DNA from 2 places in the Caulobacter sp. GW822-FHT07D08 genome. Region 2 is predicted to be linked to the other one. Evidence: riboswitches for the same ligand, from Rfam matches in the RefSeq annotation. Region 2 holds a riboswitch; the other holds the start of a gene.
The links. Region 2 has a riboswitch for cobalamin ahead of AC1RJ9_RS09850 (TonB-dependent receptor plug domain-containing protein). Riboswitches for the same ligand answer to the same signal wherever they lie in the genome.
Positions count from the first base shown of each region.

Region 1: linked by a shared signal. The riboswitch ahead of cobO (cob(I)yrinic acid a,c-diamide adenosyltransferase) and the one ahead of AC1RJ9_RS09850 (TonB-dependent receptor plug domain-containing protein) in region 2 are both predicted to bind cobalamin.

Region 1 is NZ_JBXAKU010000007.1:257,041-272,538, reverse strand. Features, by position in the region: gene AC1RJ9_RS15535 (FecR family protein) at 1-21, shown strand, start outside; gene AC1RJ9_RS15530 (TonB-dependent receptor) at 80-2,653, shown strand; gene treF (alpha,alpha-trehalase TreF) at 2,802-4,379, shown strand; gene AC1RJ9_RS15520 (TonB-dependent receptor) at 4,436-6,811, opposite strand; gene AC1RJ9_RS15515 (esterase-like activity of phytase family protein) at 7,010-8,494, shown strand; cobalamin riboswitch at 8,518-8,703, shown strand; gene cobO (cob(I)yrinic acid a,c-diamide adenosyltransferase) at 8,734-9,384, shown strand; gene AC1RJ9_RS15505 (DUF1636 domain-containing protein) at 9,387-9,785, shown strand; partial or broken gene AC1RJ9_RS15500 (hypothetical protein) at 9,781-9,875, shown strand; gene AC1RJ9_RS15495 (PaaI family thioesterase) at 9,848-10,351, opposite strand; gene AC1RJ9_RS15490 (TetR/AcrR family transcriptional regulator) at 10,437-11,018, shown strand; gene AC1RJ9_RS15485 (hypothetical protein) at 11,003-11,197, opposite strand; gene AC1RJ9_RS15480 (transglycosylase domain-containing protein) at 11,221-13,482, opposite strand; gene aceB (malate synthase A) at 13,736-15,313, opposite strand; gene AC1RJ9_RS15470 (hypothetical protein) at 15,477-15,498, opposite strand, start outside.
Region 2 is NZ_JBXAKU010000004.1:212,496-227,993, forward strand. Features, by position in the region: gene AC1RJ9_RS09840 (MFS transporter) at 1-119, opposite strand, end outside; gene cobU (bifunctional adenosylcobinamide kinase/adenosylcobinamide-phosphate guanylyltransferase) at 865-1,395, opposite strand; cobalamin riboswitch at 1,432-1,621, shown strand; gene AC1RJ9_RS09850 (TonB-dependent receptor plug domain-containing protein) at 1,770-3,722, shown strand; gene AC1RJ9_RS09855 (aminotransferase class I/II-fold pyridoxal phosphate-dependent enzyme) at 3,883-4,740, shown strand; gene AC1RJ9_RS09860 (ABC transporter substrate-binding protein) at 4,737-5,573, shown strand; gene AC1RJ9_RS09865 (FecCD family ABC transporter permease) at 5,570-6,568, shown strand; gene AC1RJ9_RS09870 (ABC transporter ATP-binding protein) at 6,565-7,335, shown strand; gene cbiB (adenosylcobinamide-phosphate synthase CbiB) at 7,325-8,296, shown strand; gene AC1RJ9_RS09880 (cobyric acid synthase) at 8,284-9,744, shown strand; gene cobT (nicotinate-nucleotide--dimethylbenzimidazole phosphoribosyltransferase) at 9,741-10,766, shown strand; gene cobS (adenosylcobinamide-GDP ribazoletransferase) at 10,769-11,524, shown strand; gene AC1RJ9_RS09895 (tyrosine phosphatase family protein) at 11,521-12,000, shown strand; gene AC1RJ9_RS09900 (DUF2939 domain-containing protein) at 11,997-12,581, opposite strand; gene AC1RJ9_RS09905 (alginate lyase family protein) at 12,629-13,687, opposite strand; gene AC1RJ9_RS09910 (AMP-binding protein) at 13,975-15,438, shown strand; gene AC1RJ9_RS09915 (TetR/AcrR family transcriptional regulator) at 15,449-15,498, opposite strand, start outside.

The sequences.
Region 1 (15,498 bases), on a different contig from region 2:
GGTGAGTCCTCCGTGGAGTGAGGCGTCTAACTGACCAAAAGCGCCGATACACAGAACAAGCGGCGCGAGGGAGGGACGTATGAGCAAGTCTTTCGAGCAACGCTGGCTGCTGGGCGCTTCGGCGGCCGTGCTGATGGCCCTGGCCGCGCCGGTCGCGGCGCAGGCCCGCGCTGAACAGGCCCCGGAGCGGACTTTCGACATTCCGGCCCAGGACCTGTCCGGCGCCCTGCGCGCCTTCGGCCGGGCCTCGGGCAAGCAACTGGCCTTCGACGAGAACCTGACGCGAGGCAAGCGCGCGCCGAAGCTGAAGGGCGCCTATTCGGCCGACGAGGGCCTGACCCGCCTGCTGGCCGGCTCGAACCTGGTGGCCCAGCCCACCGCCAGTGGCGTCTACGCCATCCGCGAGCGGCCGCTGCTGGTCTCGGCCAGCGCCGCCGGCCAATCGGCCGCGCCGGCCGCCGCCGTAGAACAAAGCCGTCCGGAAGAGCCCGCCCAGGTCGACGAAGTGATCGTTGTCGGCACCCCCGGCGGCGCCGGTATCGACAAGCTGTCGGCCAGTTTCGCGGTCACCACGGTCAGCGCCCAGGACATCCTCAAGGCCTCGCCCAAGAGCAGCGCCGAGCTGCTGAGCCTGGTGCCCGGCGTCTGGGTCGAGACCTCGGGCGGCGTGGCCGGGGCCAATGTCTTCGTGCGCGGCTTTCCCGCCACCGGCGACGCCGAGTTCCTGACCATCCAGCTGCAGGGCGCGCCGATCTATCCGCCCTCGACCCTGTCGTTCCTGGAGAACTCGTCGATCTTCCGCGTCGACGAGACGATCTCGCGCATGGAAGCCCTGCGCGGCGGTCCCAACCCGATCTTCTCGAACGGCCAGCCGGGCCTGACCACCAACTTCATGCTCAAGGAAGGCGGCGAGGAGACCAAGGGCCTCGTCAAGGCCACGACCTCCGACTACGGCCTGCGCCGCATCGACGGGGTGATGAGCGGCAAGCTGGCCGATGACCTCTATTTCATGGCCGGCGGCTACGTGACCCGCTCGCCGGGCGTGCGCGACACCCAGTTCGACAACGAGAAGGGCCAGCAGTTCACGGTCAACCTGACCAAGCGGCTGGAGCACGGCAAGGTCAATCTCTACGCCCGCTTCACCGACGACCACGGCGCCTGGTACCTGCCGTTCGCGATCAATGTGCCCGGCATCGACAAGGGCGAATACACCCAGCTGGGCGAGCTTTCGCGCCAGCAGACCCTGCAGGTCCACGCCAATGGCGCGACCCGAAGCTTCGACCTGGCCGATGGCCGGGGCTGGAAGGGCTATGTGGCCGGCGGCAGCTTCGAGCACGACTTCGGCGACGGCTGGACGGTGCGCGACCGCTTCAGCTTCACCAAGGGCGACGCCAACACCTATGGCCTTGTGCCCGACGGCGGGGCGGTGACGGCCGCCTCGGTGGCGACCGTGATCGGCGGCCCGGTCCGCACGCGCGGCGGGACGGCCCTGGGGACCGGCGACTACGTCCAGAACTGGGGCGCCTGGATCGTCGAGAAGCAGATCCAGGCCCTGACCAACGACTTCAGCCTCAACAAGAAGGTCGGCGACCACTCGATCTCGGCCGGCTACTACGCCTCCAGCTTCTCGTCGGACGACTTCTGGACCATCGGCAACTTCAAGCCGATGCAGGTGAAGGCCAATGGCGACTACCTGGCCGCCAACGTCTCGTGCGCCAATCTGGCGACGGCGGGCAGCGGTTCGGGCTGCTGGGCCTATGGCCTGCTGTCGAACGGCGACGGCAAGGTCAACGCCGTCTACCTGGCCGACAGCTGGCGGATCGCCGAGCCCCTGCGCCTGGACGTCGGCGTGCGCCGCGAGAAGTTCGAGACCGACTATGTCGTCGACGACGGCAACGGCTATCCGGACGGCCTGGCCATTCGCACCGTCGACTACGACCAGTCCAAGACCTCGTACACGGTCGGCCTGAACTACGACCTCAACGAAATGTCCGGCGTGTTCGCCCGTTACTCCAAGGGCTACAAGTTCCCTAGCTTCGACAACTTCCGCGAAAACCTGACCGACACCCTGAGCGTCAAGCAGTACGAGCTGGGCTACAAGCTGCGCTCGGGCCCGTTCGAGCTCTACGCCACGGGCTTCGCCAACACCTTCGACGGGGCCAAGTTCGCCGATGTCGGCGGCACGCTGGAGACCAACTCCAACAAGGCCCACGGCCTGGAGCTGGACGGCCGCTGGCGCTCGGACTTCGGCCTGTCGCTGGCGCTGAACGGCACGCTGCAGAAGACCGAGATCAAGAAGTCCTCGATCCCCGGCAACCAGGGCAAGAGCGCCCAGCGCCAGCCCGACTGGCAGATCCGCTTCACGCCCAGCTACGACGTCCAGCTGGGGTCGGTGGCGACCACGCTCTACGGCACGGTCAGCGCGGTGGACGATCGCTGGGGCGACAACGCCAACACCCAGAAGCTCAAGGGCTACACCAAGGTCGACCTGGGCGCGATCTTCAACGTCGGCGACTTCAGCGTTCAGGTGGCCGCCGACAATCTGACCGACAGCCATGGCCTGACCGAGGGCGATCCGCGTTCCACCAGCGGCGCCAACGCCCGCCCGATCCTGGGTCGGTCGGTGCGGCTGTCGGTGGGGTATAACTTTTAACGGTAACCCCACCCCCGATCTCCCCGGCGAAGGCCGGGGTCCAGATCGCAGGTCGGAGCGTTTCGGATTATCGTCCATCGCTCGGGCCGAACCTGGACCCCGGCCTTCGCCGGGGAGACGGCTTGATTGATTTGAGTTGAGGTCCTGCATGGTCCGTCTGATCGCCACGACGCTAGCCGTCTTGACCTTGGCCTCGACAGCCCAAGCCCAAGGCACCGCGAAAATCCCAACGCCGGCGGACACTTACCAGGAGCTGTTCCACCAGGTTCAGACGCGGCGAATCTTCCCGGACGGCAAGACCTTCGTCGACGCGGTCCCCAGGCGCGCTCCGGCGAAGATCCTGGCCGATTATCGAGCCCATTCAAGGCTCAGCGACGCCGAGCTGAAGCGCTTTGTCACCGCCAACTTCGTGGTCCCGCAAGCGGCCGCCGCGCCCAAGCCCAGCGCCGCGCGGCCGCCGCTCAAGGATCACATCGCCGCGCTCTGGCCGCACCTGACCCGGCCGCCGGTCAAGCCCGTGGCCGGCGGTTCGGCCCTGGCCATGGACAAGCCGTTCGTCGTGCCGGGCGGGCGCTTCCGCGAGATCTACTACTGGGACAGCTACTTCACGATGCTGGGCCTGAAGGCCGACGGCCGCGACGATCTGGTCGAGAGCATGATCGACGATTTCGGCGGCCTGATAACGGCTTACGGACATATCCCCAATGGCGCGCGGACCTATTATCTCAGCCGCTCGCAGCCGCCGTTCTTCTTCGCCATGGTCGGGTTGTCCAGCGCGACCGACCCCAAGGTGCTCAAGACCCGCGTCGACCTGATGCGCCGCGAGCACGCCTTCTGGATGGACGGTGAAAAGGACCTCCAGCCCGGCCAGGCCCACCGCCGCGTGGTGGCCTTGGCCAAGGGCGTCGTCCTCAACCGCTACTGGGACGACCGCGACACGCCGCGGGACGAGTCCTATCGCGAGGATCTCGAGACCGCGCTCAAGAGCGGCCGTGCGCCGGCCGAGGTGTTTCGCGACCTGCGGGCCGGGGCCGAGAGCGGTTGGGACTATTCCTCGCGCTGGATGGCCGACGGTAAGAGCCTGGCGACGATCCAGACCACCTCGATCGTCCCGGTCGACCTCAACAGCCTGATGTTCGGCCTGGAGAAGGCGATCGCCAAGGGCTGTGGCCAGCTGGCCGACACCGCCTGCGAGCGCGACTTCGACCGTCGCGCCCAGGACCGGGGCGAGGCCATCGACTTCTATCTCTGGGACAACGCCAAGGGCGGCTATGTCGACTACCAGTGGAAGACCGGCCGGCGCCTGGACGATCTCAGCGCGGCGACCTTCTACCCGCTGTTCACGGGCGCGACGGACGAGCGGCAGGCCCACACCGTCGCCCAGAAGGCCTGGGATGTGCTGCTGGCCCCCGGCGGCCTGCGGACCACCACCGTCCGCACCGGCCAGCAGTGGGACACCCCCAACGGCTGGGCCCCGCTGCAGTGGGTGGCCGTCTCGGGCCTGCGCCGCTACGGCGAGGACGCCCTGGCCGCCGAGATTTCCAAGCGCTGGCTGGCCACGGTGGAGCGCGAGTACCAGGCCAGCGGCAAGATGCTGGAGAAGTACGACGTCGAGGAGGCCAAGGCCGGCGGGGGCGGGGAGTATCCCACCCAGGACGGCTTCGGCTGGACCAATGGCGTGACGCGGGCGCTGATGGAGCCGGCCCAGGTGAAGGGGGCAAAGTAAAAGGCTCTCCCCCATCGCTGGGGAAGAGCCTGATTTATCGCGGCGTTGCGCGGGGCCTAGAACTCGAAGCCGATCGTGCCGAACACCTGGCGCGGGGCCGAGGCGTGGAACACCAGGATGCTGCCCGCCGCGTCGTCCGGGGCGAACACGCTGCTGTCGAAGTTCGACGCGTAGCGCTTGTTCGTCAGGTTGGTGACGTTCAGCGACGCCTTGGCGCCCTTCATGAAACCGACCGGGCTGAACCTGTAGCTGACGCCCAGGTCGAAGGTGGTGACGCCGGCGAAGCTCTGGTCGTTGGTGTAGGTATAGTAGCGGCGGCCGGTGTACTTGCCCTGCAGCGAGGCCGAGAAGCCGCCTTGCTTCACGGTCAGCACGCTGGCGAGCATTTCCTTCGGCGTATCGACCTGCTGTTTGCCGGCCGTCTGCTTGATCACGCAGGTGGTCGTGCACCAGTTCAGGTCTTCGTCGTAGGTCGACTTGTTGTACGAGGCCGAATTGTACCAGTTCAGCCACGACGTCGCCTTCCACAGCACGCCGATCTCGGCGCCCTTGCTGGTGACGCCGCCGGCGTTGTGGAAGGAGTTGCCGCAGCCCGGGTTCTGCTGCTGGTTGGTCGGGCAGGGGTTGTACTGCAGCAGGCGGTTCTCGAACTTCACGTCATAGGCCGCGATCGAGACCTGGAGATTGTCGCCGACATAGCGGTAGCCGGCGTCGAAGCTCTTGGAGGTTTCCGGCTTCAGATACTTGCCCTGGGCGTCCCACACCGCTTGCGACACCGATTGCGGGCCGAGTTTGAAGCCGCCCTGGAACATGGCCATGTTCTCGGCGTAGCTGGCGAACACCTCGTGGCCCGGGGCGATGCGGTAGCGCGCGCCGATTTCCGGCAGGAAGTCATCCTTGGCGTACAGCGTGCCGCTGGCGAACTGGCTGGACGCCGTCACCGGGGCCTTGGCGATGCCGCGAAGCGCTTCGGCGGCGGACTTGGCGTGGGTGCTCTTGAAGCCGAAGTCGATGCTCAGGGCGTCGTCCAGGAGGGTCATCGTGTCCTGGACGTAGAACTGCTGGGTGGTCCAGTTGGTCTGCTGCACCCACTGGGCGGTGTCGGGCTGGCCCTTCAGGAACTTCGCCAGGCTGAACGGGCCGGTGACATTGGTCCAGATGTAGCGGGCGGCGCTGCTGGTGTTGTCTTCCAGCCAGAGGCCGGCCTGGATGTGGTTGAAGCCCAGCGTCCAACCCACGTTCGCCACCACGCCGTCGCGGTCGATGGTGTAGCGGGTGTCGCGGATCCGGACCGGCAGGTCGTCGGCGGTCGAGGTCGTGCCCTGGTTCGACAGGCCGGTGATGAAGTTGTTGCCCGCGCCCTTGTCGGTGTGGCGATAGACCTGCACGTGGCTGGTGATGTTCTCGCGGATCTTGAAGTCGCCCGACAGGTAGTAGACCTCGTCGTTGCGCAGGATCTGGCCGTTGGTGAAGGTGACATCGGCCAGCTTCTCGGGCGCGGTCGAGGGGACGCACTTGGCCGCCAGCGAGGCCACCGAGCAGGCGGCGCGGCCGACATAGGCGTCCCAGTTCGGCGCGTAGCCGGCCCAGTCCCAGCCCAGGCGCGAGCGCATGTCCTTGGAGAGATAGGTGTCGTCAGCCTGGTTGGTGCGCGACACGTCCGCGAAGGCGGTGATGACGTTATCGCCGAAGCGGTACTGGGCCTTGGCGTTCAGCTGCTTGCCGGTCGACTTGTTGTAGGCGCCCTGGTTCACGAACAGGTCCTGCTGGGCGTAGTGGCCCGAGACATAGGCCGAGAAGCCGCCGTGCTCGCCGGTGTCGAAGCGCATGAAGGTGCGGGCGGTGTCCTCGCTGCCCACGGTCCCGTTGATCGAAAAGCCCATGTCCTTCTTCGGATCGCTGGACGTGTAGATCAGCGCGCCGCCCAGGTTGCTGGTCGAGGGGATGGACAGGCCGGCGATGCCGGTCGCCAGGTCGGCCCGGCCCAGGTTTTCCGAGATCAGGGCGCGGCTGATGGTCAGGCCGTTGTAGTTGTTGTAGGCGCCGTCGCCCAGCGGCATGCCGTCCAGCGAGTAGCCCAGGTGGGTGGTGTTGAAGCCGCGCACCTGCAGCGACAGCGACTGCTCGTTGACGCCCAGGGCGTCGATCGACTGGGCGCTGACGCCCGGCAGGAAGTTCAGGGCCTTCTGAATGCTCGTGCCCGGGGGAAGGACCTCCAGGCTGGACGGCGTCAGGGTGTTGACCGAGCGGGTCTGACCGCTGCCGACGATGACGACCGCGTCGATCTCGTTGGTGTCGGCGGGGGCGCCCGCGACCGCATCGGCGGCCTTCGCGGCGGGGGCGTCGGCGGCCAGAACCTCAGCGGCTTGCGCCTGGGTGGCGAACATGAGGCAGGCGGCGATAGCCACCACGCTAGCGGATCGGAGCAGCATTTCGGATATCCCCTCGATATCGCGCGCCACGCGGATTTCCGTCTATGGCGCCGATTGGTTGAGCGCCGCGTCTATTCCACAGGTTGATGACGGTTCTGCTGCGTCTGGATGACAGCGTGCGTCACAAAACCGATGCACACCCTCCCTAAGAGCGCGCCAGGTTCACCGAACGCCTCGCATCCTTTTCAGGAGCTCTCGATGTCGCGCCATCGCCTTGTCGGAACCCTCGTGGGTCTCGCCGCCCTGGCCTTGGCGGCTGGCGCCGGCGCTCAGTCGCGCACCTATGTCACGCCGCATTGGGACAATACCCCCGGCGACGTCACCGTCCCGTTCGGCGGCAAGACCTATGTCAATCACGGCCTGGTGGCCGTGGGCTGGCTGCCCGCGGCGACGCGCGACTTCAACGGCGAGACCCTGGGCTCTTTCTCCAGCATGGCGCTGTCGAACTGGAAGAAGGCCGCCGACGGGTCCTATACCGGGACCTTGCGCACCCTGCCGGACCGGGGTCCCAACAATGTCGGACCGTTCAAGAGCACGACCGACTACGCCAACCGCGTCCACGAGCACGCGATCAAGCTGGTTCCCGGCAAGGGCCTGACCATCACGCCAACGGGCGGCTTCCTGTTGAAGGACCAGACCGGCCAGCCGTTCACCGGCATGGACCCGGGCGCCAAAGTCGTCGAGCGGGGCGGCGTGCGCTATCCGTCGCCGGCCAACGGCGAGGGGGCGGGCAAGCTCAGCCTGGACAGCGAGGCGATCGCCTATCTGCCGGACGGCAGCTTCTACGTCTCGGACGAGTACGCGGCGGGCGTCTATCTGTTCGACAAGGCCGGCACGCTGACCGGCGCGATCCAGACCGTCCCGGCGCTGCTGCCGATCAAGAAGGGCCAGTTGAACTTCGGGGCCGAGAAGGCGCCTGACCAAGGCCGCCGCAACAACCAGGGCCTGGAGGCCCTGACCATCAGCCCCGACGGCAAGCGCCTGATCGCCGTGCTGCAGAGCGCGACCATGCAGGACTCGACGTCGAACAACGCCACCCGCAACAACACCCGCGTGCTGGTCTACGACATCAGCCAGACCCGGCTGCCCAAGACGCCGATCGGCCACTACGCGCTGCAGCTGCCGACCGTGCGCGAGAACGGCGACGGCCAGAGCGCCGACGTCACCGCGGCCCAATCCGAGGCCGTGGCGCTCAGCGACACCCGCCTGCTGGTCCTGGCCCGCGACGGTAATGGACGCGGCAAGGGCGCGCCCAACGCGCCGGTCTACAAGAGCATCCTGCTGGTCGATCTCGCCGGCGCCACCAACCTGGCCGGCACGCCCTACGAGCAGGACGGCAAGCCGATCGCCAGGGACGGCGTGCTGAACCCCGACATCAAGCCGGCCGCCCAGGCCGAGCTGGTCAACATCCTCAACCCCGTCCAGCTCGCCAGGTTCGGGATCAATCTGTCGGTCGCGCCCTCGACCCGGACCAGCCTGCCCGAGAAGATCGAGGCCATGGCCATCGGCTCGGCCTTCGACAAGACTGGCGACGTCTTCCTGCTGGTCGGGTCGGACAACGACTTCGCCACGGCCAAGGGCCACGTGAACGGCCAGGACTTCGACGCCTCGCTGCATGGCGACACCGGGACCGGCGACAACGACAACCTGGTGCTGGTCTACCGCCTGTCCCTGCCGAAGTAAGCTTGACCCCCTGGGCGGGCGCGCCTACCCCGGACGGCGAAGGCATGGAGGTCGCGAGACCTCCGGGAACGCGGTGACCAATCCGCGGCTGCCCCCGCAACTGTGATCGTCCGTCGATCGTCGCGGCACGCGCCACTGGGAGTGATCCTGGGAAGGCGCCGCGACGGGAGGGCGTAAGCCAGGAGACCGGCCTTCGTCATATCAACGCGGCCGGCGGGGTGTCCGGCGAGGGCAGGGTGATGAACGAAGAACTCCCGGACGGCGAGGCCGCCCAAGAGGCGGCCCAAGAGGCCGCGAAGAACGCGCGCCACAACGCCAGGATGAAGGTGATCCAGGCGGCGCGGGCCAAGATGATGGCCGAGCGCCAGATCGAGAAGGGCCTGCTGATCGTCCATACCGGGGCGGGCAAGGGCAAGACGACGGCGGCCCTGGGCATGGTCTGCCGCGCCATCGGCCACGGCCAGAGGGTCAGCGTCATCCAGTTCATCAAGGGCGCGATGCAGACCGGCGAGAAGGTCGTGTTCGACGCCTTCCCGGACCAGGTCGAGTTCCGGCCGATGGGGGAGGGCTTCACCTGGGACACCCAGGACCGCGCCCGCGACATCGCCGTGGCGCGCGAGGCCTGGGAAGCCATCAAGAGCCGCATCGCCGATCCCGACTGGGATATGGTCGTCGCCGACGAGCTGAACATCATCCTGCGCTACGAGTACCTGCCGCTCGATGAGGTGCTGGAGGTCCTGGTCGGTCGGCCGGAGGGCAAGCACGTGGTCGTCACCGGCCGCAACGCGCCCGACGCCCTGATCGAGGCCGCCGACCTGGTCACCGAGATGGCCCAGGTCAAGCACCCGTTCCGCGCCGGCGTGAAGGCCCAGGCGGGGATCGAGTTTTGACCGTGCTGCGCGCGGCCGACGACGGTCCGGCCGTGGTGGTCTGCAACACCTGCCGCGTCTCGACCGAAGAGCGCGAGACGCCCGAAGGCGTGCGCGGCGGGGCGCTGCTGGCCGCCGCCTTACGCGAGGCGGCGGACGGCTCCGGCGTGGCGATCCAGGAGATGGCCTGCCTGTTCAACTGCGCCCAGCACTGCTCTATCCACCTGCGGGCGCCGGGCAAGATCGGCTACGTGCTTGGCCGGTTCGAACCGACGCCCGAGGCCGCGCGAGCGATCGTCGACTACGCCGTGGCCTACGCGGCCAGCGACGAGGGCGTGGTGCCGTACCGCCAGTGGCCGGAGGGCGTGAAGGGGCATTTCATCGTGCGCGTCCCGCCGGCGGGAAAGCTGGTGGGGGATTGAGCGCGTGATCCTCGTCCTTCGACAGGCTCAGGATGAGGATCATGGTCGGCTCAGTAGAAACCTCATCCTGAGCTTGTCGAAGGACGAGGTTTCGGTCCCGCTTGTCTTAACCCGTCCACCGCATCGCGTTCGGCCGGCCAGTGCTCGAACGCCATGACGATCTGCTGCGCCGTGGCGTCGGCGATCAGCGCGCCGTCCTCGCGGCGGAATTCGGCGTGCACGGTGATCAGCTGCCGGGTCCGTGCCACGACCTTCGCCTCGATCGATAGTGGACCATCGCGAGCGACCCTTAGGAAATTGAGCTGAAGGTTCACCGTCCGATACAGCCTGTCGTGCGGAACGACGGTCATGGCCGCGAACGCCAACACCTGGTCGGCCAGGGCCGCCAGATAGCCGCCAAACAGCGAGCCATCGGCGGTCGCCAGTTCCGGCGACGGCCGCCAGGACTTCTTCACCCAGCCTTCGCCCCAGTCGTCGAGCAGGCCCAGCCTCAGGGTCTCGACAATTGGCGGCGGCGTCGCCGTTCCGGCCTTCAGCGCGTCGAGACGTTCGGTCGCCCAGGTCATGTCGCCGCCTTCATATGATCCAACGGAAGGCTAGGGGAGCAGCGGCGGCTCTGTTACTCGACTTTTCAAGCGAGGGAGAGACGTGATGGGGGGCGTTGAAAACACGCGGAAAATCCCACGCCAGGGCCGTGCTCTGGCGTCGGTCGATGTCGTGTTGGAGGCGGCTGCTCAGGTTCTGGAGGCCTCGGGCGAGGCCGGATTCAACACCAACGCCGTGGCTGAGCGGGCGGGGGTCAGCATCGGCACGCTCTACCGCTATTTCCCCGACAAGCAGGCGATCCTGCTGGCCCTGGCTCTTCGCGAGACCGAGGCGCACCGGGGACGGGTGATGGCGGCGCTGGAGGACGGTCAGGGCGTAGCGCGGGACCGGGCGATGATCCGCGCTTTCGTCCAGGCCTTCTCCGGACGCAACCGGGCCCGGCGGATCGCGGCCTCCGCGCTGCTGGCCCAGGCCGATCACGCCGAGCTGGCGGCGAAGTTCGCGGCGGCGGAGGAGGGCTTGACCGACGCCCACGGCCGTCCGCTGACCCGAGTCCAGGCCTTCGTGCTGTCGCGCGCCATCCACGGCGCGATGCGCGCGGCGGTGCTGGAAGGCGTCGATTTCCTGGAGAGCCGAGAGTTCGAGGACGAGTTGGTGCGGCTAAGCCGCGCCTATCTCGCGGCCTGACGAACCGGCCGGCGCACCGTCCAGACCAGAAGCGCCGCCGACAGCAGGACGCCGCTCACCACCACGCCGAAGGTGACCAGGCCGGCGCGGGTGGCGCGGGCCTCGGCGCGGGCGTGGAAGGGGCCGGCGTGGGCCTCGGCGAGGGCCGACAGGTCATCACGCGCCAGATGGTCGGACATGTCGGTCTCCTGGAGGACCATGCCTAGGGACGCGGCTCAGGTGGTGGCGGGGCGACGGGGGCGACCGGCGCGACGGGCGGCGGGAGCGGGAGCGGGTCTGTGGGGACCGTCAGCGGGGCCACCGGCAGGCCGTCGGGGCCGATCTCGCCTTCCAGCGGCAGGCCCAGGTCGTCCAGCGGGTCCTCGACGACCACGGGGGCGACGTTGCGGCCCAGGGCCGACAGCATGAAGGCTTTCCAGATCTTGGCGGGCTCGCCGCCGCCGACCACGCCGTTCATCGAGCTGTTGTCGTCGTTGCCGACCCAGACCCCGACCACCAGGTCGTCGACGTAACCGACGAACAGGGCGTCGTGATAGTCCTGGGTGGTGCCGGTCTTGCCAAAAGCGCCGTCGATGGCCGCCTCCAGGCCCGTGCCGCGATGGGTGGCCGAGCGCAGCAGGTCGCGCATGCCGGCCAGCACCTTGGGGTCGTAGGCGGTGGTCTTGCCCTTCTGGAAGGTCTCCAGGGCGTGCGGGACGATCGGATATTCGCCGGCGGCGATCGAGGCGTAGGCGGCGGTCAGGCGCGTCAGGCTCATCGAACCGGTGCCCAGCGCCATGGTCAGGTCGTCGGGGATCTTCTCGGTGACGCCCAGCTGGCGGGCGACCTTGATCACCTTGGCCGGACCCAGGTCATGGGCCAGGCGCACGGCCGCGACGTTCGACGAGGCGGCGAAGGCGCTGATCAGCGGGATCTCGCGGTCGCGGTACTTGCCCTCGTGGTTCTTGGGCGTGTAGCCGCTGACCTGCACCGGGGTGTCGAGGATCGGACTGGTGGTGGTCATGCCCGACTGCAGGGCGGCCAGGTAGACGAACAGCTTGAACGAGGAGCCTGGCTGGCGCGCGCCGTCGGCGCGGTTGAACTGGCTGGCGCCATAGTCGCGGCCGCCGACCATGGCCACGACGCGGCCGTCCTTGCGCATGGCCACCAGGGCGCCCTGGGTGATGTTCAGGACCTTGCCGTCGCGGGCGATGAAGTCGTTGAGGATCTTCTCGGCCTTCTCCTGCAGTTCGGGATCCAGCGTCGTCTTGACGATGGTCTCGCCATAGCGGGCGCCGATCGCGGCGCGGGCCTGGGGCAGGGCCCAGTCGGCGAAGTAGGAGCCGGTCGGCAGCTTATCGGGGTTCTCGATGGCCGAGACCTCGCCGACCGCATCGGCCTGGGCCTGGGTGATGGTCTTGGTCTCGACCATGGCGCCCAGCACCACGCGCATCCGCTCGCGGGCGCCTTCGATATTGTTGGTCGGCGCCAGGCGGGAAGGGGCCTTGACCAGGCCGGCCAGCATGGCGGCCTCGCCGATCGACAGCTGCTCGGGCTGTTTGCCGAAATAGTGCCGGGCCGCGGCGCGCAGGCCAAAGGCCCCGTCGCCGAAATAGACCGACGACAGATAGCGCGACAGGATCTCGTCCTTGGAGAGGCGGGCCTCCAGATAGACCGCGATCAACGCCTCCTGCGCCTTGCGGCGCAGGTTGCGGTCGCTGCTCAGGAAGGCGTTCTTGGCCAACTGCTGGGTGATGGTCGAGCCGCCTTCCGACACACCGCCGGCCTGGGCGTTCCTGCCCAGGGCCCGCGCGATCGCCTTCGGGTCGACGCCCATGTGGCTGTAGAAGCGGCGGTCCTCGATGGCGATGAAAGCGCCGGGCACGTATTTCGGCAGCTTGGCGACGTCGATCGGGGCTTCCTTGTAGGAGCCGCGACGGGCGATCGGCGAGCCGTCCTGTGCGACCAGCACGATGGCGGAATTGTTCAGCGGCTCCAGGGCGCGGCTCAGCGGCAGCGACCAGAACAGCGAGGCGACCAGCACGACCGCCAGCACCACGGCGGCGGCCGCGCCGATCAGCCAGGCGGGACGCTTCCAGATCGGCGGCTTGGCGGTCTTGATGGGCTCGGCCGGGGAAAGGGCGGCTTCCGGGATCGCCTCGACGGCTTCCGGCAGCTCGGTCTCGGCTTCGGGAGCGGGCGCTTCCTCGGGCAGGACCTCGGGTTCGGGTTCGACGACCGGCGCGGGCGCGGGGGTTTCTTCGACGACTGCGGGTTCGACGATCTCCGGCGTCTCGGCGGCGGCTTCGGCCGGCGGCTTGGGGGCGCGCGGCTTGCGCGGACGAGGCGGCTTGGGCGCGACGGGTTCGGACGAACTCTCGGGCAGGACAGCCGCCGAGGTCATCGCGGCCTTGGCGCGCGGCTTCCGGGGCTTGCGCGGCTTCGGCGCCGGCGGGATGTCTTTGGGATCGGCGGGGTCGGACATGGACTGGCGCTCGCTTCGGGCCAGGCCCTCACTCGTCGAGCGCGCTCATTACCACACGGCCCCGGCAAGCCAAGCGCGTTGAAACCGAAGTTTCTTCGCGGTCACCCTTGAATGGCGTTCGGTCAGGCATAGATGACCTCCCGTGAGGCTGAGGCCTCTGCCCTTCCTGGGCGTTTCCTCCCCTACTTCTCAAGCCCGGCTTTCGCCGGGCTTTTTCTTTGCGGTCATGCGTTCGGTTGGATCAGGCGGTCGGCTAGATCAGTTCGTAGGCCGGCAGGGTCAGGAATTCTTCCAGGCTGTCGGACAGCACCATGCGGGTGAAGAGCTCGGCGGCCGTTTCCAGGCGCGGCGAGGCGAAGTCGCGGCGCAGGTCGGCCATCTCCTGGGTGAACAGGCTGATGAACAGCTCCGAGGTCAGCACCCGGCCATCGTCCAGCGCCGCGCCCAGGCGGATCCACTGCCACAGCTGCGTGCGGCAGATCTCGGCCGTCGCGGCGTCTTCCATCAGGTTGTAGAGCGGCACCGCCCCCCGGCCTTCCAGCCAGGCCTGGGTGTAGCGGACGCCGACGCGGATGTTCTCGCGCACGCCGGCCTCGGTGCGCACGCCCTCGTGCAGCTCCAGCATCTGGGCGGCGGTGATGTCGAGATCGGCGAGCAGCTTGTCGCGCTGATTGGCCGCCGGCATCAGGCGGTCGAAGACTTCCATGGCGACGGGCACCAGATCGGGGTGGGCGACCCAGGTGCCGTCGTGGCCGGCCCCGGCCTCGCGCTCCTTGTCGGCCTTGACCTTGGCGAAGGCCGCCTGGTTGGCGGCGTCGTCGCCCTTGACCGGGATCTGGGCCGCCATGCCGCCCATGGCGAAGGCGCCGCGGCGGTGGCAGGTCTGGATCAGCTTCAGCGAATAGGCGCCCAGGAAGGCCTTGCCCATGACCATGGCCGAGCGGTCCGGGGTCAGGAACTCGGGGCGGCGGCCCAGGCGCTTGATGAACGAGAAGATGTAGTCCCAGCGGCCGCAGTTCAGGCCGACGATGTGGTCCTTCAGCTCGAACAGGATCTCGTCCATCTCGAAGGCGGCCGGGATGGTCTCGATCAGCACCGTGGCCTTGATCGTCCCGACCGGCAGGCCCAACGCCTCCTGGGCGCGGACGAAAACGTCGTTCCAGAGGCGGGCCTCCAGATGGCTCTCCAGCTTGGGCAGGTAGAAGTAGGGGCCCGAGCCTTGCGCCAGCGTCGCCTTGGCGTTGTGGAAGGCGTAGAGGCCGAAGTCGAACAGCGCCCCGGCCACGGCCTGGCCGTCGACCTCCAGGTGGCGCTCCATCAGATGCCAGCCGCGCGGGCGGATCTTCAGCACCGCCGGGGTCGGGCCCATGGCGTAGGCCTTGCCGGACTTGGCGTCGACATGCGTCAGCTGCCCTTGCCAGCGGTCCTTCAGATTGATCTGGCCCTCGACGACATTGGCCCAGGTCGGGGCGGTGGCGTCCTCGAAATCGGCCATGAACACCTTGGCCCCGCAGTTCAGGGCGTTGATGATCATCTTGCGGTCGACCGGGCCGGTGATCTCGACGCGGCGATCCAGCAGATCGGCGGGAACGGGCGCGACGGTCCAGTCGGCCGCGCGGACATCGGCGGTCTCGGCCAGGAAGTCAGGCAGCTCGCCGGCGTCGAAGCGGGCCTGCCGCGCCTGGCGGGCGGCCAGCAACTCGCGACGGCGGGCGTCGAACCGGCGGTGCAGGTCGGCCACGAAGGCCAGGGCTTCCGGGGTGAGTACTTCCGCAGCTCGGCCTTCAACGGGACCGGTGACCTGGATGTTGGCGGCGATGTCGAGCGGCATGGGAAGCTTTCCGTGTGTCCGAAACCTTGTCCTTCGACAGGCTCAGGATGAGGTTTCTACTGCAAGCGTTTGAGCTGGGCGTTTCTTTGCCGCGCCAGCAATGGTCCTCATCCTGAGCTTGTCGAAGGACGAGGACCACGCAAGGCGTCGGACTCTCTCGGTCTTAGGCGCTCTTTTCGGCGCCC
Region 2 (15,498 bases):
CCCAGGGAGTTGATGTAATATTCGGGCAGGTACACGACGAGCGGCAGGCCCATCGCCGAGATCGGGATGGCGGGGGCCGCAAATCGGGCCAGGGTCCAAGAAGATTGGCGCTCGGACATTTCTGTACTCCTCCCCGCGCTGTTGATCGCGCTCGGACACTCAAGGTCGCTGAACGACCGTTTGAATGAGTGTGCGAGCATTGTTCGCCGAGCGCCAGCCTCTTCCTTTGACAATGCACGGCTCCGCCGCCTCACGCGGCTGGCCGCTGAAGGTGTGGAAAGGGACGCGGAGCGCCGGACAGCGTCCGGAGTGTGTGTGTTGTGTGTACCGTTTCGACGAAGTCTGACGCCCCGCGCGATCGTTATCCGCCAGCGTCCCGTCAGGTGGCCCTGTTCAGGCCTTAACGGAACCCGGACCTCGCTGTTTCCAGCAAGCTCCGATGATCGAAGAGGACGGGCTTACAGCCTGACACGCCCCTTTGCCTTCGACCACGCCGACGGCGGGCGGGTCTGGTCAGCGAACCAGATCCCCGGACCGTCCGAGTATCCCCCTCGGACCTGCCCCCGCTCGATCACCCCCCGTCGCCGCAACGGTCGCTGGCCATGCGCCCTTTCCTCGCGACGAGGTGAAGAGAGAGTACGGCAGGTTTTGAGGCCGGGGATGGAGAGCGGCGAACGCTCGTGAGTCACCCTTCTCCCCTTGAGGGAGAAGGTAGCCGCCGAAGGCGGTCGGATGAGGGGCACGCAGGGCTAACCGCTCGCGCCGTAAAGCTAATCCGACAGGCTTATCACCCCCTCATCCGGCGCTGCGCGCCACCTTCTCCCGCAAGGGGAGAAGGAAAAACGCTCGCGCTCCGACGGGATTTCACCCCCGCGGCTTCAGCTTCAACGGCAACCCGGCCGCCACGAAATAGACCTCGTCGACCGCCTGCGCGAGCCGCTGGTGCAGCCGTCCGGCCTCGTCTCGAAACCGCCGGCCTAGCGGTGTCTCGGGCACCAGTCCCAGGCCGACCTCGTTGCTGACCAGCCAGAGGCGGGCGGGGCAGGCGGCGACGGCTTCGACCAGAGCGGTCGCCTCCGTCGCGATGTCGCGCTCGTCCAGCATCAGGTTCGACAGCCACAGGGTCAGGCAGTCGACGACCGCCACGGCGTCGGCGGGGAGGGCGGTGATCGCCTCGGCCAGGGCCAGCGGCGCCTCCACCGTGGTCCATGATTCGCCCCGGTCGGCCTGGTGGCGGGCGATGCGCTCGGTCATCTCGTCGTCGAAGGCCTGGCCGGTGGCGATCAGCACCGGACGCACCGCTCCAGCGGCGATTTCCGCCGCTTGCTCCGCCGCTTTTTGGGCGAAGGCGCTCTTGCCGGAACGGGCCCCGCCCAGCACCAGGATCGACGTCATGGAAGCTCCACATTGACCGTAAGCGGCGCAGTCTATAGGGCTGCCCCCGCACTAGGCTCCTCGAAAGAGGATTAAAAGGGAACGAGGTTCAAGACCTCGGCTGCCCCCGCAACTGTAAGCGGCGAGTTCTAGCGTCACATGCCACTGGGGTCTCCGGACCCTGGGAAGGCGACGCCAAGAGCGATGACCCGTGAGCCAGGAGACCTGCCCGGCGCAGTCGTTCATCGCTCGGCCGGGGTGCGCCGAACGAACGGGATCTCCCGCGAAACGACAGTCAAAGGGCCGCGCGACGGTCCGGGGCGTACGTGTGGCTTTCCAGCTTGCGGGTGCGTCGCGGTCAGCCGTGCGGGTCGTTCAACTGGGAAGATTGAAACATGATCCGAACGTTTTTGAGCTCCACCGCGCTCGCAACCCTCCTTGTCGCCGGTTCGGCCATGGCGGAAGAGCAGAAGGCCCCCGAGGCCGATGTCGCAGGCGCTGTCGGCGCCAACGGCGTCGCCGAGCTGATCGTCACCGCCACCCGCACCGCCCAGCCGATCGAGAAGGTCGGCGCGTCGGTCACCGTCCTGACGCAGGCCGCTATCGAGGCCAGCCAGGCCATTTCGGTGACGGAGCTGCTGGCCCAGACGCCGGGCGTCAGCTTCACCCGCAACGGCGGGCCGGGCACGGCCACCAGCCTCAACATCCGCGGCGCCGAGACCCAGCACACCGTGGTGCTGATCGACGGCGTCAAGCTGAATGACCCGTCCTCGACCCAGGGCGGCTTCAACAGCGGCAACCTGCTGATCGGCGACATCGCGCGTATCGAGGTGCTGCGCGGCGCCCAGTCGACCCTGTGGGGCAGCCAGGCCGTCGGCGGCGTGGTCAATATCGTCACCGCCGATCCTACCGTTCCGTTCACCAGCTCGATCGAGGCCGAAGGCGGCGCACGCAAGACCGGCTACCTGCGGGCCGGCGTCGGCGGCGCTTCGGACAAGATCACCTGGCGTCTGGCTGGCGGCTACTACACCACCGACGGCTTCTCGACCTACAAGCTCGGCAAGGAGAAGGACGGCTATCAGAACACCGGCCTGTCGGGCCGTGTCCGTGTGGCGCTGGCCGAAAACGTCTCGGCCGAGGTCCGGTCGGTCTATTCGAAGGGCAAGAACGACTTCGACGGCTTCAACGTCGACAGCGCCGAGTTCGGCCGCACCGAGGAACTGGTCGTCTATACGGGCCTGAACTTCGCCCTGCTGGACGGTCGCTGGAACAACCGCCTCGGCTACGCCTATACCGACACCGACCGCGAGAACATCAACCCGGCCCGCCCGGCCGCGCCACTAACCTTCGACGCCGCCGGCAAGAACAAGCGCTTCGAATACCAGGGTGTGTTCGCGATCTCGGACATCTGGACGGCCACCTTCGGCGCCGAGACCGAGAAGGCCCGTATGCGCACACGCTCGCCGACGGTCCTCAAGCCGAACCCCGCATTCAGCACCGGCCGCGTCGGCGTCGACAGCCTCTACGGCCAGCTGCAGGTCGAGCCGGTGAAGGGCCTGACCCTGACCGGCGGCCTGCGCTACGAGGACCACGACACCTATGGTTCGCACACCCTGGGCCAGGTCGCGGCCGCCTGGGCGCTGAACGAGGGCGACACCGTCGTCCGCGCCAGCTTCGGCCAGGGCTTCCGCGCCCCGGGCCTCTACGAGCTCTACAGCGAGTACGGCAATTCGACCCTGTCGCCGGAGAAGTTCGACAGCTGGGACGCCGGGATCGAGCAGCGCTTCTTCGGCGGCAAGGCCCGCGCCTCGGCCACCTGGTTCCATCGCGAGGCCGACAACGAGATCCGCTTCTTCTCGTGCGCCTCGGGCTCGACCACGGCGCTGTGCAATCCGAACGGCGCGTTCCGCTTCGGCTACTACGACAACGTCCAGAAGACCAAGGCGCAAGGGGTGGAACTGATCGGCGAGGTCAAGCCGGTCTCGGCCCTGACCATCACCGCTAACTATACCTATACCGAAGCCGAGTCCGGCTCGGGCGCCAACAAGGGCAAGCAACTGACTCGTCGCCCGAAGAACATGGGCAACCTGTCGGCGGCCTATAGCTGGCCGGTGGGTCTGACCACGACGGTGGCGGTGCGCTATGTGGGCAAGACCTACAATAACGACGCCAACACCCAGGTGGTGAAGGACTACACCCTGGTCGACCTGCGCGCGGCCTATCCGATCAACGAGACCCTCGAGGTCTTCGGCCGGGTCGAGAACGCGTTCGACAAGGACTACCAGACCATCCTGAACTACGGGACGCCGGGACGTGGGGCCTTCGTGGGCCTGCGCGCGCGGTTCTAGGCTGATGTCGGCGTCGATTTCCACCATCGGCGCCTTCCGGCACGGCGGCCGTCTCCGCGAGGCGATGGCCGCTTTTCCGGACGCGCCGCGTCCCTGGCTGGACCTGTCGACCGGGATCAATCCCGAGCCGTGGTCCGGCCAGCGGGCGCCGGCCGACGCCTTGCGCCGGCTGCCGGATCCGCTTGAGCTGGCCGAACTGGAGGCGGTCGCCGCGCGCGCGTTCGGCGTCGCTGACCCTGGCCGCGTGGTCGCCACCTCCGGAGCGGAGGCGGCGCTGCGGCTGCTGCCCGGTCTGATCGGCGGCGGCGAGGTCGCGCTGCTGGCGCCGATCTATGGCGGCCATGCCGAAAGCTGGGCGGGGTCGACGCCGAACCTCATCGCCTCGCTGGACGATCTCCGCGCCTTGAGCGCCGACGTGCTGGCGCTGGTCAATCCGAACAATCCCGATGGCCGGCGGATTGAGCGCGGCGCCCTGGCCGCCCTGGCGGTGGAACGGTCGGACGCCGGCCGTTGGACGGTCGTCGACGAATCCTTCGGTGAGGTCGCGCCGGAGCTCAGCATCGCCGACCTGGAGATCGACCGGCTGGTGACCCTGCGCTCGTTCGGCAAGTTCTATGGGTTGCCTGGGGTTCGATTGGGTTTTCTGATTGGAAACAAGATCTTCGCGCGGGAATTTCGCGTGCTCCTGGGCGACTGGCCGGTCGGGGCGGACGCCCTGGCCATGGGGCTGGAGGCCTATGCCGACGACGCCTGGCGGGCACGGACTCGGGTTTGGCTGGCGACCCAGGCCGGCGCGGTCGACGCGGTTTTGGCCAGGGCGGGCCTCAAGCCTCTCGGCGGCTGCGATCTCTTCCGTTGGGTCGAAGCGCCGGACGCGTGTGGCCTGTTCAAACGGCTCTGCGCTGAGGGCGTGCTGACGCGGCCCTTCGCCGATCGGCCGGATCGACTTCGGATTGGCCTGCCTTCTCGCAATGAATTCAAACGCTTTGAGCACGCACTTCGCGCGGTGACGTCATGAACCGCCGCGAGGTCGTGGCCGGCGCCCTGGCGATGACGGCGGGCGGTCCGCCGCCGCTCCCAAGGCGCATCGTGTCGCTGAACAGCTGTCTGGACGCCATGCTGGTCCACCTGGCCGACCGGAGCCAGATCGCCGCGCTCAGCCACTATGCCCGCGACGCGCAGGCCTCTACCGTCGCGGCCCAGGCCCGGACGCTGCCCTACACCTGGGAGAGCGCCGAGGAGGTCATCGACCTGATGCCCGATCTGGTCCTGGCCAGCCAGCACTCGGCCCTGGCGACGCGCAACGCGCTCAAGCGCCTGCACGTGCCGGTCCAGCGCTTCAAGGTCCCCAGGTCGATCGACGAGAGCCTGGGCCAGGTTCGCGAGGTGGCCAGGCTGATCGGCCGTCCGGACCGCGGCGAGGCCCTGGTCGCCCGCGTCGAGGCGGCGATCGCGGCCGCCAAGCCCGCGCCCGGCGCGCGACGGCTGACGGCCTTGATCTATCAGCCCAACGGCTTCGCGGCCGGTCCGGGCACCCTGGTCGACGAGATGATGGACCACGCCGGCTTCGATAATGTCGCCCGCCGCTTCGGCCTGACGACCTGGGGTAATGTCGGGCTGGAGCGCCTGCTGGCCGATCCGCCCGAAGTGCTGCTGGTCGGCGTCTCCGCCCCCGGCGCGCGCAGCTGGGCCGATCGCATCATGACCCATCCAGCCCTGAGGGCCGTGTCCGGGCGAATGCGCCAAGTGCGATTACCCGAGAAGCTTCTCTATTGCGGCGGCCCGGCCCTGATCGAGACCGCCGCGGCCATGGCCCGGGCGCGAGCCCAAGCTTTGAAGGAGGGCGCATGAGGCCCCGATCTCCCCCTATGGCGCCATGGGCGATCTGCGGCGTCCTGCTGGCGCTGCTGGTCGTGCTGTTCGGCGTCAGCCTGTGCGCCGGACGCGTCTGGGCGCCGTGGAGCGCCTGGACCTCGGGCGGCGCCGACCCGCGCTGGGCCATCGTCTTCGGCCTGCGCCTGCCGCGCACCATCCTGGCCATCCTGGTCGGCGGAGCGCTGGGCCTCTCCGGCGCCGCGCTGCAGGGCTATACCCGCAACCCGCTGGCCGATCCCGGCGCCCTGGGCGTCTCGGCGTCGGCGGCGCTGGGGGCGGTGCTGACCCTCTATCTGGGCGCGGCGGGCGAGGCGATCTGGATCCTGCCTGCCGCCGCCATGGTCGGGGCGGGCCTGGGCGTCGCGGCCCTGCTGGGCCTGGCGGGCGTCACCTCCAGCATCGTCACCTTTATCCTGGCGGGCTTCGTGATCCAGACGGTCTGCGGGGCCGGCATCGCCCTGGCGATGAACCTCGCGCCGAATCCGTGGGCGGTGAACGAGATCATCAACTGGACGCTGGGCTCGCTGGCCGACCGCAGCGTCGACGAGGTGCGGATCGCCGCGCCGGGCATCGTCGCCGGCGGCGCCTTACTGCTGACCCTGGGCCGCTCCCTGGACGCCTTGACCCTGGGCGAGCAGGGCGCGCGCTCGCTGGGCGTCGACCTGTCGCGCACGCGCCTGCTGGTGGCCATCGGCGTCGCCCTGGCGGTCGGGTCCAGCGTGGCGGTGACCGGCGTCATCAGCTTCGTGGGCCTGATCACCCCGCACCTGCTGCGGCCGTTGCTGGGCTCCAGGCCGAGCGCGGTGCTTTTGCCATCGTTCCTGGGCGGCGCGGCCTTGACCCTGGCCGCCGACATCCTGGTGCGCATGACCCCGGCCGCCAGCGAGGTCAAGCTGAGCGTCGCCATGGCCATGCTGGGCGGGCCGTTCTTCCTGGCCATGTTGATCTCGATGCGCCGGAGGCTGGCATGATCTCCGCCCGGAACGTGACCCTGGCCCTGGGCGGACATGTGGTGCTGGACGGCGTCTCGGCCGACTTCGCCAAGGGCGGACTGATCGCCATTGTCGGTCCCAACGGGGCGGGCAAGTCGACCTTGCTGGCGTGCCTGGCCGGCCTGCTGCGCCCAGACGGCGGCTCGGTCACCCTGGACGGCGCGGCGATCGCGGCCATGCCCGGCCGCCAGCGCGCGGGCCGCATCGCCTTCCTGGCCCAGACGCCCGAGATCGCCTGGGACGTCGACGTCCGCGCCTTCGTGGGCCTGGGGCGCACGCCGCATCTCGGGGCCTTCGGTCCCAGCGCCGAGGACCGCGCGGCGGTCGACGCCGCCATCGCCGCCGCCAGCCTGGAAACCTTCGTCGACCGCGCCGTCACCCGGCTGTCGGGCGGCGAGCGGGCCCGCGCCTTGATCGCACGCGGTCTGGCCGGCCAGACCGACTGGCTGCTGGCCGACGAGCCGCTGACGGGCCTCGACCCCGGCCACGCCCTGGACGCCCTGGCCCTGTTCCGCCGCCTGGCGCACGACCAGGGCAAGGGCGTGATCATCACCCTGCACGACCTGAATCTGGCCGCGCGTTTCGCCGACCGGGTGCTCGTGCTGAGCGAAGGCCGCCTGGTCGTCGACGGCGCGCCCGACACGGCCCTGACGCAGGAAACCCTGTCAGCCGTCTATGGCGTCGTCGTCCGCCTTCACGGGGGCGAGGGCGGGCCGCTGATCGAGGTGCTGGGCCGTGCCGGCTAGACTCTCGTCCAACGGTCCCTGGATCGTGCTGGCGGCGGCGGTCGTGGAGGCCGCGGTCGGCTATCCAGACGCTCTGCACCGGCGCGCGCCGCATCCGGTCGTCTGGATCGGCGGGCTGATCTCCGCGCTGGAGGCGGGCCTCAACCTGTCGGGGTTCGGCGAGATCACGCGCCGCCTGCTGGGCATGGTGACCCTGGCGCTCATCGTCGGAGCCAGCGCCTTGGCCGGCTGGATAGTCGCGGACCTCGGCGGACCGGTGGCGATCGTGCTGGTCGGGACCGTGGGCCTGGCCCAGCGCAGCCTGTTCGACCATGTCCGCGCCGTCGCCAAGCCCTTGGCGGCGGGCGACCTGGATAGCGCCCGGATCATGGTCGGCCACATCGTCGGCCGCGACGTCGCCCGACTGAGTGAGAGCGACATCGCCACCGCCGCCATCGAGAGCCTGGCCGAGAGCTTCTGCGACGGCATCGTCGCGCCGCTGTTCTGGTTCGTGGTCGCCGGCCTGCCGGGCCTGTTCGTCTACAAGGCCGTCAACACGGCCGACAGCCTGATCGGCCACCGCGAGCCGCGCTGGCGCGCGTTCGGCTGGGCCTCGGCGCGCTTCGACGATCTGATGAACCTGATCCCGGCGCGCCTGGCGGGCGGGGTGATCGCCCTCGCCGGCATGTTTGCTTTGAAGGGGGGCGGCTGGCGGATCATGCTGCGCGACGCCGGCAAGCACGCCTCGCCCAACGCCGGCTGGCCCGAGGCGGCGATGGCCGGAGCCCTAGGCTTACGCCTGGGCGGTCCGGCCTGGTACGACGGCGCGCTGTCCCAGCGTCCGGTTCTGGGCGAGGGCAGGGCGGCGACACCCGCGGATCTGACCCGCGCCCTGCGGATCTATCTTCTCGCCTGCGGGCTGCTCTGGTTGATGCTGGCGGTCGCCGGGTTCGTCTGGGGAGGATTCGCATGGCCGCTTTGATGATCCAGGGCTGCGGCTCGGATGTCGGCAAGTCGGTGCTGGTCGCCGGCCTGTGCCGCCTGTTCGCCAATCGCGGCCTGAGGGTGCGGCCGTTCAAGCCGCAGAACATGTCCAACAACGCCGCCGTGACCGCCGACGGCGGCGAGATCGGCCGCGCCCAGGCCCTGCAGGCCATCGCCTGCCGCGTCGCCCCGACGGTCGATATGAACCCGGTGTTGCTGAAGCCCCAGAGCGACGTCGGCGCCCAGCTGATCGTGCGCGGCAAGATGGCCGGGACCTGGAAGGCGCGCGGCTATCAGGAGCGCAAGGGCGCGCTGCTGGACACGGTGCTGGAGAGTTTCCGCACGCTGCAGGCGCGGAGCGACCTCGTCATCGTCGAAGGCGCCGGCAGTCCCGCCGAGATCAACCTGCGAGCCGGCGACATCGCCAATATGGGCTTCGCGATCGCGGCCGACGTGCCCGTCGTGTTGGTCGGCGACATCGATCGCGGCCACGTCATCGCCGCCCTGGTCGGGGCCCACGTGGTGCTGGACGACGCCGACCGCGCCATGATCCGCGGCTTTCTGATCAACAAGTTCCGGGGCGATCCCAGCCTGTTCCAGGACGGCCGAACCGAGATCGTCCGCCGCACGGGCTGGACCGACCTCGGCATGGCGCCCTGGCTGGCGGCGGCGCGGCGCCTGCCGGCCGAGGACGCCGTGGTGCTCGACCGCGCCGCGACCGCTGACGGCCGCAAGGTGCGGATCGTTGTGCCGATGCTGTCGCGGATCGCCAATTTCGACGAGTTCGACGCCCTGCGCACCGAGCCCGAAGTCGAGTTCGCCTTCATCCCGCCAGGTGCGCCGCTTCCGGGCGACGCCGACCTGGTGATCCTGCCGGGGACCAAGGCGACCCTGGCCGATCTGGCTTTCCTGCGCGCCCAGGGCTGGGACGTCGATCTGGCCGCCCACGTCCGGCGCGGCGGCCGGGTGCTGGGCGTCTGCGGCGGCTACCAGATGCTGGGCCGGCGGGTGTCGGATCCGGACGGCGTCGAGGGCCCGCCGGACTCGGTCGAGGGTCTGGGCCTGCTCGACGTCGAGACGGTGATGACCGGCGACAAGACCCTGCGGCCGGTCGCGGGCCGACTGACCGGCGGCGCGCGCTTCGAGGGCTACGAGATGCATGTCGGCCGCACCACGGGCGCGCTCTCGCCGATGCTGACCTTCGACGACGGCGTCACGGACGGCGCGGTTTCGACCAGCGGTCAGGTGCGCGGCGCCTATGTCCACGGCCTGTTCGACCAAGGCGAGGCGCGGGCGGCCCTGCTGGCCGAGCTGGGCGCGGTGTCCGATGCGATCGACCAGGCCGTCCGCGTCGACCAGGCGCTGGACGAGATCGCCGCCGCGCTGGAGCAAGCCTTCGACATTTCCGCCCTCGCCGCCATCGCCGGCCTGGAGAATTTCCGATGATTTTGCCGCTCGTCACCGCCGTCGACCATGCCCAGATGGGGCGGCTACGCGCCCTGATCGACGGCAAGGCCAAGCCGCCGGGCGCGCTGGGGCGGATCGAGGACCTGGCCGTTCGGCTGGCCTTGATCGCCGGCGAGCGCGCCTTGGACAAGGCGCTCCTGCTGGTCTTCGCCGGCGATCACGGGCTGACCGCCGAAGGGGTGTCGGCCTATCCGTCCAGCGTCACCCAGGCCATGGTCGCGACCTTCCTGGCCGGCAAGGCCAGCGCCAACGCCTTCGCCCGCGCGGTCGGCGCCGAGCTGCGCGTCGTGGACGCCGGGGTCGACGCCGAACTTCCAACCCATGCAAGCCTGTTGGCCGAGAAGGTGCGGCGTGGCGCGCGCAACGCCGCCGTCGAGCCGGCCCTGACCGTCGAGGAGGTCGCCCAGGCCCTGGAGACCGGCGCGCGCATCGCCCGCGACGCGGCCGCCGAGGGTTTCGAGATTCTGGCGCTAGGCGAGATGGGCATCGGCAACACCGCTTCGGCGGCGCTGCTCATGCACCGCCTGACGCCCGCGCCGTTGGCCGAGTGCGTCGGGCGGGGGACCGGTCATGACGACGTGGGCCTGGCCCACAAGCTGGCCGTACTGGAGCGCGCGGCGGCGCGATCGGACGCCGCCGAGCCCGCCGCCGTCCTCGCCGAGTTCGGCGGGCTGGAGATCGCCATGATGACCGGGGCGGTAATCGGCGCGGCGTCGGCGCGCATCCCGGTGCTGGTCGACGGCTTTATCGCCTCGGCGGCGGCCCTGGCGGCGATCCGGTTGGTCCCGGCGGTCCGGGACTACTGCGTGTTCTGCCATTGCTCGGCCGAGCGAGGGCATCAGCGGATGCTGGCGGCGCTTGAGGTCGAGCCGCTGCTGGACCTGGGTCTGCGTCTCGGCGAGGGCACCGGCGCGCTGCTGGCCCTGCCGGTCGTGCGCGCCGCCTCACGGCTGATGAGCGACGTCGCCAGCCTGGACGACGTCCTGAGCGGACGGCTCTGAGCATGGGGTGGCTGGCGCATCAGGTCCGGCTGCTGCTCTGTGCGGTCCAGTTCCTGACGGGCGTCCCAACCCCGGCGCTGAAGACCTTCGAGCCCGACTGGATCACCCGTTCGGCCCGCTATTTCCCGCTGGTGGGTCAGGGCGTCGGGGCGGTCTGCGCCCTCGTGCTGCTGGTTGGCGAGCGCCTGTGGAGCGCGCCGGTCGGCGTCATCCTGGCCCTCGCCGCGGGCCTTCTGATCACCGGGGCCTTCCACGAGGACGGCCTGGCCGACACCGCCGACGGCCTGGGCGGCGGCCAGACGCCGGCGCGGCGGCTGGAGATCATGAAGGACAGCCGCATCGGGACCTATGGCGTCTGCGCCCTGGTCGGCGTGCTGGCGCTGAAAGTCGCCGTGCTGGCTGGAACGCCGGCCGCCGCCGTTCTGCTGCTGGCCGCCCACGGCCTGGGCCGCGCCGCCGCCGTGGCGGTCATGCGCCTGACGCCCTACGCGCCCAGCGGCGAGGCGGGGAAGTGGAAGCCTGTTCCTAAAGGCGTGCGGACTGGCGAGGTGATCGTCGCCCTGCTGATCGCCGGCTGGCCGCTGATCCTGCTGCCGCCGAGCGCGGTCCTGGTCGGCCTCGCGGGCGGCGCGCTGCTGGCCGGCTTGCTGACCCTGACGGCCAGGCGGCTGATCGGCGGCCACACCGGCGACGTGCTCGGCGCGGTCGAGCAGGTGTTCGAGCTCGGCTTCCTGCTCGGCGCGGCGGCGCTGGCATGAGGCTGCTGGTCGGTCCGATCACGGCGGTCGCGCGGTTGGCGGGCCAGGCCGATCACGTGCTGTCGCTGATCTCGCCGAACGCCGCGCCGCCGACCTTAACGCAACCTGTAACGACGTTATATTTCAATGATATAACCGAACAACATGAAGGCTTTATCGCGCCCTCGGCGGCAACGGTTGAGGCCATACTGGCGCTGCGCGAGACGCCCACGCTGCTGATCCACTGCTTCGCCGGGGTCAGCCGCTCGACGGCGGCGGCCTATGTCCTGGCCTGCGCGAAGCGGCCGGCGGGCGAGGAGGGGGGCCTGGCCGCTCAACTCCGTTCGCTCTGCCCGGAGGCCACGCCCAATGCACTGATGATCGCTCTGGCCGATACGATCCTGGGTCGCGGCGGGGCCATGATCCGCGCCGTCGCCGGGATCGGGCGCGGGATCGACGCCTATGAAGGGACGGTGATCGACTGGCGGCTGGACTAGCCCAGGCCCGGCAGCTCGATCTTCACCAGCTTCCACTTGAACAGTCCGCGACGCTCCAGCACCAGGCCGAACGGCTCCTGGTCGCCGTCCTTGCGGTCGCGATAGGTGGCGCGGAAGTGATCAAGGTCCACGTAGCCGCAATGGACCTCGGTATCAGACTTCGCCTTCTTTACCTCGGGCTGGGGCTGCTCGACGATCGGACCGCCTGGCGTGGCGCCGATGTTCTTCGGCGGCTCGTTGGTGGCGACCATGTTGGCGATCGCGTCAGGCGTCGCATAGGTCTCGACCGCCTTGTCGACCACGCCGACCAGCAGCATCTGGCCGAAGGCGGCGAACGGGTTGTCGCGCAGCTTGGGGTCTTCCTCCAACTTGCGCGTCATGCTGGCCTTGAGCTGGCTCTTCAGGCTCTCGCGCACGGCCGGAAAGTCGACGGCGCTCTCCAGCCGGGCCTTGTCACCCGCCTTGGCCGCCGCCGTCAGCCCCTGCAGCGCCAGGATCGGCGAGGCGAAATAGCCGGCGATCACCAGCGCGGCCAAGACGCCCAGGCCGACGCCAGTCAAGATGCGGTTCGAGCGAGTCATCAGGTTCTCCCGCGAGGATCAAGGCAGGCGGGAGAACCCGGGTCAACTCATGGCCGCGAGGCGCGCAGAATATCGGTCCAGGGCGCCGGCTTCTTGCCCGTGCGCTTCACCAGGTCGTCGCGAAGCGGCAGGTATCGGGCGTCCAGCAGGCTGGCCAAGGTGTAGGTGCTTACGCCGTTGGAGACGTCCCAGTCGTGCGGCGCATACTCCTTCTGGCCCGAATTGGCGCGGTCGCGGTCGAATTGGATCTTGGAATTGACGAACTCGCTGTGGGTCTTTTCCCCGCGCGCGAACGCCGCCAGCCAGTCCAGCGAATGGGGCAGGCTGGACCCCGTCGGGCTCTTCCAGATGAACCAGTCCTCGCCATGCGCCTGGGCCGACAGGGCGGCCATCATCAGCGGGTCGAGATTGTAGGTGACGTAGTGCAGGGCGTCGCGTTCGTGGAAGTCGAAGGTCGAGCCGTCCGCATAGAGGTTGACCCCGATCTGCTTGCGGAAGGCGTCGCGGGCGCGGGCGATCAGCTTGGCGTCGCCGGTCTGGTAGGCGGCCAGGGTCGCCATCTTGATCCGGTGACTCTGCCAGTTGGTGTGGGCGTTCGTCGGCCCCGCGTCCATCGCGTCGAGATAGCCGACCGCCATCCTGCGCCAGAAGGCGTCGACCTTGGCGCGGATCGGGACGGGGAGATCGCTCTCCGTCAGGTCGGTGGCCATGACCAGGGTGTCGAAGCCGGTCTCGTCGATCGGGTTGAACGAGATCTGGTAGATGTCGGCCCAGTTCTCCAGATAGCGGCCCGTGGCCTCCAGGAACCCGCGGTCCCCGGTCAGGCGGTAGGCCAGCGCGAAGTTCAGCACGATCGGCTGGTCCTCGCGGGCCTTGATGCTGATCTCGCGGATGCCCTTGCCGGGCAGGGTGCCTTCGGTGTGCGCGTGGGGGATGGCGCCGGGCGGACGATCCAGAGTCGCGTTGGCGCGCGAGACGATCGCCGCCTTCAGCGCGGGCGACACCGCGCCCTTGCCGAACGTTGGGCCCAGCAGGCCGTAGTCGGCGGCGTGCGCGGCGGACGCCATGGCCATCAGGGCGCTCGCGGCAAGCCATGCGGTCTTCATAGGAGCCTCCCAAGCTTTTACGGTTTGGGGAAGATATCTGGCCAGTCGCGCGACTTGTCAATTATTGGTCATGCCAATTTTGGTGATTGGCCGGACCGGATTGCGCGGCGGTGAGTGTCGCGATGCCGGCGGGACGGTTCACAGCCACCGCTGCGCCTCGGCGTACGATCGTCGCGATTCCGTCTTTTCATTTATTCATGACTAAATTAATGAAACAGATATCAAGCGCCCGCTGTGATCGTCCCGGTAGAGGGCTGCAGGGGCGCCGTCAGGGAGGCGTACCCACCATGTCGACCGATCGCGTCGCGCTCAGCTCCATCCTCGCCCACCACGCGGGCCAGTCGCCGTCCCGAAACGCGCTGATCTTGGACGACGGGGCCGTCACCTATGGCGAACTGGATGTCCGCACGAACCGGCGCGCGCGGATGCTGGCGGCGCACGGCGTGGAACAGGGCGACTTCGTCACCGTGGCCCTGCCCAACGGACTGGAGTTCTATGAGACGGTGTTCGCCTTGTGGAAGCTGGGCGCGGTCCCCAACATCGTCGCCGCCAAGCTGGCGCGCCCCGAGATGGAAGCGATCCTCGACATCGTTCGTCCTCGACTGTTCATCGGCGCGCCGCCGCGACCTGGCGTTCCGGTGATGGCGGGGGATCGGAGCGAGCTCGATCGGTACTCGGCCGAGGCGCTCCCCGAGGTCATCTCGCCGCATTGGAAGGCCATGACCAGCGGCGGTTCCACCGGGCGGCCGAAGGTGATCGTCGACGCCATGCCCGGGGCCTGGAACCCGGAGGAGGGCTTTCTGGGCCAGCGGCCTGGCGACGTCATCCTCAATCCGGGGCCGCTCTATCACAACGCCCCGTTCCACTGCGTCACCATGGGGATGTTCACCGGCGCGACGATCGTCGAGATGGGCAAGTTCGATCCGCTGCGCGCGCTGCGGCTGATCGAGGCGCACGGCGTCAACTGGGTGACCCTGGTGCCGACCATGATGAACCGTATCTGGCGGCTGGGTCCTGACGTCCTGTCCGGCTTCTCCCTGCCCAGCCTGCGCATGATGCTTCACATGGCCGCCCCCTGCGCCCCATGGCTCAAGGAGGCCTGGATCGACTGGCTCGGCAGCGAGCGGGTCTGGGAATATTATGGGACGACCGAGGGCACGGGCTCGACCATGATCTCGGGATCCGAATGGCTGACCCACCGCGGCTCGGTCGGCCGCGTTCGCGACGGTTACGCCCTGAAGATCCTGGACGGGGAGGGGCGTGAACTGCCGCCGGGCGAGGTGGGCGAGGTGTTCTTCCGGCCCCAGGGCGGGGCAGGATCGACCTATCACTACCTGGGCAGCGAGGCCCGCCGGCGCGGCGAGTGGGAAGCGCCCGGGGATCTGGGTTCAGTGGACGCCGACGGCTATCTCTATCTGTCCGATCGTCGCAACGACCTGATCATTTCGGGTGGGGCCAATATCTATCCGGCCGAGGTCGAGGCCGTGCTCGACGCCCACCCGGCGGTGCGCGGCAGCGCGGTGATCGGCCTGCCCGACGAGGACTGGGGCGCGCGCGTCCACGCGATTGTCCAGGCCGTCGAGGACAGCGGCCTGGAACCAGACGAATTGCTCGACTTCGCCGCCGACCGGCTGACCCGCTACAAGCTGCCCAGGAGCATCGAGTTCACGACCGAGCCCCTGCGCGACGAGGCCGGCAAGGTGCGGCGGGCGGCGCTGCGGGACGCGCGACTTGAGAAGGTCGCCACTTGAGGGACGGCGGTCAGGCCGGCTTGCGGCGCCTGTACAGGGCGTCGAAGCCGCCGGCCATGA